DNA from 2 places in the Soonwooa purpurea genome. Region 2 is predicted to be linked to the other one. Evidence: riboswitches for the same ligand, from Rfam matches in the RefSeq annotation. Region 2 holds a riboswitch; the other holds the start of a gene.

Region 1 (3,432 bases), on a different contig from region 2:
GTCTTATGAAGGTCGTATCCAGCCAGTTAATACCCAGGCATTGGATATTTTGCATAAATTGACAAGCAAAGGAAGTTTCCAACATCTTAATGCCGATCAATGGTTTTTAGCGGCGATTATCGATCCAATGTTCTGGGCGCAAGTCAACATTATTAAAATCGAAACGCGTGGAAAGGTTGGGAAAGATTTAGCGAAAATTACCAAAGCAACGCCAGAAGGTTTCACGAGTTTGGTGAAATTATTCCCAGCGGATGCGAGCGGAAATTTACGTTTCGTACTAGAAGACGAATACAATGCAGCATTCCGCAAAAAACCAGTTGATAAGAGCAAATTTGATGAAGCTGTTATCAAGCTTAATGATAAAGTCCAGGTGCTTAATGCTTTGATGTCTTATCAGTATTTCCGTACGATTCCTGTTCAGAACGATGCTAATCATACATGGAATTCTGTAATGACGCCAGATTTTGAGGCAGATAAAAATGCGCAAGAAGTTTTAGGTCCATATTTGTCATCGGTTCTTATGGCAACCCAAAATAACGATTGGAAAAAAGCAGATCAAGAGCTTGCAAAAGTTGAAGCTTATCAACATAAATGGGGAAAACAAGTTATTCCGCCAGATGCAAAAATTGAGTTGGAAGTTTTCATGAACAAAATTGATATCAACTTTAAGTTGTTGATTTTCTATACTATTCTTGGAGGATTGCTGTTAATTTTAGCATTTATAGAATTGTTTAAACCAAGTAAAATTATGCATAAAGTTGTTAAAACTTTAATTTATCTTGGTGCCGTTGGTTATGTTTTACATTTCCTAGGTCTTATTGCAAGATGGTATATTTCTGGTCATGCACCATGGAGTAATGGCTACGAAGCAATTATTTTTATTTCTTGGGTTGGTATTACTGCAGGTTTTGCCTTGTACAGAAACTCAAATGCTTTGATTCCTGCAGCGGGATTCTTAGTGGCGGTTATTATGATGGGTTTTGCCCACGGTGGGGCAGCTCTGGATCCACAAATTACACCTTTGGTTCCGGTGCTTAAATCTTACTGGTTAATTGTTCACGTGGCAATTATTACATCCAGTTATGGATTCTTCTCGTTATCTATGTTGATTGCTGTTATATCACAATTTTTCTATATCATAGCAACGCCTAATATTTTCAAAAAACACAATGATACGACTATAAAAGAATTGGCTATTGTCAGCGAAATGTCTTTAACAATAGGACTGTTGGCTTTAACAGTTGGTAACTTCTTAGGTGGTGTTTGGGCTAACGAAAGTTGGGGGCGATATTGGAGCTGGGACCCGAAAGAAACTTGGGCGTTTATCTCCATTATGGTTTATGCTTTTGTTTTACACATGAGATTGGTTCCTGGATTACGAGGACGACATCTTTTCCATGTGATGACCATGTTTGCGTTTTGTTCTATGGTGATGACTTATTTCGGCGTTAATTATTATTTGACAGGACTTCACTCGTATGCGAAAGGAGATGCGATTCCTATACCACTTTGGGTATATCTTGGATTGGCATTTATGTTGACTCTAACATTAATTTCTTATATTAAATACAAGAAGCTCCACCAAAGTCTTCATATTAAAAAAGATGAAAGAACAGATGTAGAACCTTAATTCTGTATAATTTAAAATATATTAAAGGCACATTTTCGGATGTGTCTTTTTTTTGTTTTACCAGAAAAAGCTTTATTTATCGTATATTTGCAGCAATTAGGTTAAAGTTTTACTTTATGAAAAGGGAATCAGGTTAAAGACCTGAGCTGTACCCGCAACTGTATACTAAAAAACTTGATGTCATTTTTTGAGTCCACTGAACAAAAATTTGGGAAGGAAGACATCATGATGTAAGCCAGGAGACCTGCCTAATGTTGATACTTTCGGGGATAAAGGTGAAGAACATTTTTGTTTTTTCATAAAGACTCTTTATGAGTATATCCCTGTGGTTTCGGGAGTTAAACTAATTTAATTTTATACTTATGAAGAGATTTTTTACAATTCTCAGCGGTTTTGTTATGGTCGCAAATCTTGCCAATGCGCAAATCATTAACTTTCCAGATGCTAACTTTAAAGCGGCAATTATCAAAGCTTACCCTGCGGTAGATAGCAACAAGGACAGTCAAATTTCTCAAGATGAAGCAAAAAGTCTAACATCTATCAGAAACCTCGCCAATTATCCTAATATTTATGATGCAACAGGTATCGAGTATTTTACCAACTTAACAGAGCTTAATCTTGGAGATTTGATTAATCTTAACAAGATTGACTTATCACAAAATACTAAACTCACAACGCTTAATCTCCGAAAAAATAAACTTGTTGGTACGCTAGATATCTCATCACTAAGCAATCTTACCAACTTGGAGCTTAACAATAACCAATTGTCGGAAGTTATCTTTCCAACAAATTCTAAACTTAAAATTGTATACATTAATGATAATCAATTGACTAGTATAGATTTGTCAGAATTGAAAGATTTGCAACGTCTATTTTTGGTTAACAATCAGCTAAGCAATCTCAATTTTTCGCAAAACATTAATCTAGAACGTATATACATCAATGGGAATCAATTGACCAGTCTTAACTTGTCAGGACTTACGAAGCTAAATTGGTTTTCAGCAGAATCTAATATTTTGTCAAACATAAGATTTAGTAATAACCCATTGTTAAAAACCATTCTTGTAAAAAACAATCAGTTGATATCCTTTGATTTTATGGACGGTTTTGTCAATAATATTACACTAATTAATATTGAGGCTAATACAGGATTTAACCTGATAAAAAAAGATTGTAATGATAGTATTGTAGTTGTATCGGGTACATTTGTTCAGGATAATTGTGCCACCATGTCAACACATGATTTTGAGAATAAGGCGATCAATATTTATCCGAGTCTTGTTAATAACATAATTAATGTGCGCAATGCTGATTTTATTGTTGATTATCAAATATTTGATACATCAGGTAAGATTTTAAAAAGTGATAGTCTGAGAGATTCTGCGATAAATGTAGATTTTCTACCGAAAGGAAATTATATTTTGATTATTAAAACAAAGAATAAAGTAACATCACATAGTTTTATAAAGCTGTAATGTTTTAAAACGCTCTTGTAGCGTTTTTTTTGTTTTATAATTAAAATTTTTATATCTTTATGATATCAAATTAATATCAAAATTTTAATACTATGGAAAAAGTTTTAAAACCCATGTCTGGTTACATTGCTTTATTAATAAGCCTTGTTTTATTTTTTGGAGGAATAGGATTGTTTATCTATTCTATCGATTATAATCCTTTTTTGACTGTTATTGCTGTTCTGGCGGTCTTATTGTCATTTTTCTTTATGAAAGGTTTAATGATTATTCAGCCCAATCATTCGCGCGTTCTTAATTTCTTTGGAAAATATGTTGGATCAGTAAAAG
Region 2 (3,432 bases):
TATTTCTCTCCTAAATATGCATCATTTGTGATATAAATGTAATCTTTAGAAAAAGCGACATATCTCGGATTATTGATATTTGTCGAAATTGTTGTCATTTTTTTGAAAGAATAACGATTAACAACTTCAACTTTATTGGAATTATTGACTACCAAAAAAGCTTTATCATCTTTAACAGCAATTGTCTGTAAAACATCGCCTAAAACTTGGTTGTCATTATTCAGGGCATAGATATTCTGCGCAACTTGCGACAAATCAGAAGAAATATAAGACACTTCCGCTTGATTTTTATTGTACCCACCTTCTACACTTACCAAAACGCCACCTTCGTAAGCGCCGTTGTCAACGATGACTTCTTGATCATCTTTACAAGCTGTCATAAACAGCAAACTTGCGGCAAACATGCTCGCTAGCAAACTTCTGATTTTCATAATAACTATTTTTAAAAATTAAAATTCATATTAACGGCATAATTGCGCTTCGGCATCCAATAGCCATAGACTGTTCTGTACACTTCTGATGTCAGATTATTAACTTTAAATCCAAGTTTCAACGATTTCAAAACGGAAATATCCAAACCAAGATTAATAACATAAAACGAATCCATCGTGTACATCTTTGACTCATCTGCATCACTGAAAATTTTGGAATTCCAAATGGTTTGCAAATGTAATCCTATCCTTTTATAACTAAAATCCGCGCCCAAATTAATTTTATGAAAAGGTACATAGGGCAATTGTTTTTTTCGTGCCTGATCTTCCGATTTTGTATAAGCATAAGAGAAAAATGTGCGATAACTAAAATCTTCAAACTTCTGCTCGGCGCCCAATTGTGCTTCAATCCCCATAGATTTCACACGTTCGGTATTTTCTGCCTGAAAAATTCCGTTTGCACCAGGAATCCAACGTATCATATCTTTGATATCCATAAAATATGGCGTCACACTTGCATGTAAAAACTTCCATTTTAGTTCTTGTGAAAACTCAAATTGCAACGAAGTTTCCGGCTTTAAACTTGGATTTCCTCCAGGCTCCCAATACAAATCATTGAAAGTTGGCGCTCGAAAATTCTTTGATGCACTAATTTTGACATTATAAAAATCCGAAGCTTTATAATGTCCTGCCGCGGAAAACAAAAACGGACTGCTGACATGTTCTACAAATTCCTTTTTAATACCAACTTCCCAATCAAAATTTTTGATGTTATAATTTCTGTACAACAAAGCTGCAAAACCTTGATGGCGAGAAACATTGCTAATTCCAGTTTCAAAACCAAGCGCTTCAATTTTACTAACTTCAGCTAAAAAATTGATTTCCGAATCAGAATTAATTTTAAAATTAAAATCGTTTTTAATTAAATATTGTTTGGTTCCGCCGCCAGATTTTGTGGAAGGGATTTTAGAATTCATAAAATACTGATAATCATCCGTGAGATAGGCCACTTTCACATCATTATTTATTTTCAAGGTTTTCAACTTCCAACCAGCAAGACTTCGAAAAGTTTGACTCAAATATTTACTTGGCGTGGAAAACTCAGACAACAAAGGATAATTTTGTTCCGCATCAAAAATCTGACTTTGTGAGTAGATTTCGTTGTGGTGATCTAGTCGTAGCGCAAAACCGAGGTTAATTCCCGTATTTTTATATTTTGCATTTCTATTGACATAATATTGTTCTTCAACCTCAAAATCATTATCACTTTGATTATGATTTACAGAAAACTGAACACTCAATTTATCATTGCTATAATTAGTTTTTAATAATGAATTAAATGTCCCGTAGGAAGCATATTCTGCAAAGATTTGATTTTTAAATCCTTTGTTATATGAAAACAAATTGTTGAGATGTATCGAGCCGCCAATCGCTCCAGAACCATACAAAATACTTCCGCCACCGTATTTAATCGCAATATTATCATAGCCTAATAGACTTATATTATTAACATCACCTTGACCTAAAAACTGAGAATTAATATTAATGCCATTCCAGACAAAAGCGGTTTGTTGCGCGGTAGTTCCACGAAAAGAAGGCGAAGACACCATTCCGCGCCCATTTTCTTTAATATAAACTGGCGTTTGAAAACTTAAAAATTCTGAAAGCGATGTTGCATTCTTGAGGATCTCATCGGATTTCACAATTTGGATTTTGGAAAATTGTTCTGCTTTGGGAAGTTGCTGATCGATAAAAACAGTGTCAATAACTGCTTCTTGCGCAAAACTTACTACCGAAAAAAAGAACGAAAAAGAAAAATATAAATGCTTCATACCAACCGCTTTTCTCCCGAAAGCCTCATTATTTTTTGTTAATATTGGCAGGTCTCCTGACTTTCGCAGATGGCATCCCTTCTCGTGTTAACAATGGTTAATGATGACATCTTTTGTTCGCGAATTACAGTTGCGGGGACAGTTGAAGACTCACACTTCATTCCCTTTTAATTTCGAAATATGATTTTCGAAAACCAATAATGCAAAAATAAATAAAGTTTTTCTTTTAAATCAAATGATTATGAAAAATATTTCACATAAAAATCATGAAGCGGTTTTGGAAACGATTTTTGATCGGCTTCATCTTTTGTTAAACTTAAAAAAACAAATTCTTTTTTTAAATTTTCAAAATCAGAAAAATCTGGAATATTAATTTTAAATATTGAAATTTCTAAGTTACGATGCGTCAACTTATGCCGAATTAATTTTTCGCTTTCAACTTCATGGGGAAAATCACTCAGATCAATATTTTTTGGGAACTCAAACAATTTTTTCCATATATCGGAAGTATCCCGTTGCTTGACCAAAAATTGATTATCGTGATGAATAAATTGATATGTCAATGTCAAATTTTCGACTTTCGTTTTCTTCAATTTAACTGGGAATTGTTCGATTTCCCCAACCGCAAAAGCGCGACAATCTTCCTGCAAAGGACAATCACCACACATAGGATTTTTAGGCTTACATATTGCGGATCCTAGATCCATCATGGCTTGATTGAAACAACCAGGATTATCGTCTGGCATAATCAATTCCGCCAACTGAGAAAAATATTGTGATGCTTTAGAATTAGAAATATCAAAATCGTCAGCAAATAGCCGCGACAAAACTCTGTAAAAATTACCATCTACTGCAGGGATTTTTTCTTCAAAAGCAATGCTGGCGATTGCTGCAGCCGTATATTTCCCAACGCCTTTTAATTTTAAAAGCTGAGAATATTGATTGGGAAATTCGGAGTCATAATCATTTATAATTTGTTTTGCAGCTTTGTGAAGATTAAGCGCTCTCGAGTAATAACCTAAGCCTTTCCAATACAACAAAACCTCCTCTTCATCGGCATTTGCAAGGCTTTGCACGTTGGGAAACCGCGCTACAAAATTAATATAATGCTGAAGTCCTTGTTTCACTTGCGTCTGTTGAAGGACAATTTCGCTGATCCATATATTATA

What was found. Region 2 has a riboswitch for cobalamin ahead of ACVFVN_RS09210 (TonB-dependent receptor plug domain-containing protein). Riboswitches for the same ligand answer to the same signal wherever they lie in the genome.
Region 1: another riboswitch for cobalamin. It lies ahead of ACVFVN_RS04435 (T9SS type A sorting domain-containing protein); the one in region 2 lies ahead of ACVFVN_RS09210 (TonB-dependent receptor plug domain-containing protein).

The regions. Positions count from the first base shown of each region.
Region 1 covers NZ_JBSSMA010000003.1:202,739-206,170, reverse strand. Annotated here, with positions in the region: gene ccsA (cytochrome c biogenesis protein CcsA) at 1-1,630, shown strand, start outside; cobalamin riboswitch at 1,712-1,896, shown strand; gene ACVFVN_RS04435 (T9SS type A sorting domain-containing protein) at 1,993-3,105, shown strand; gene ACVFVN_RS04430 (SPFH domain-containing protein) at 3,198-3,432, shown strand, end outside.
Region 2 covers NZ_JBSSMA010000008.1:99,220-102,651, reverse strand. Annotated here, with positions in the region: gene ACVFVN_RS09215 (YncE family protein) at 1-431, opposite strand, end outside; gene ACVFVN_RS09210 (TonB-dependent receptor plug domain-containing protein) at 443-2,263, opposite strand; cobalamin riboswitch at 2,293-2,477, opposite strand; gene mutY (A/G-specific adenine glycosylase) at 2,503-3,432, opposite strand, start outside.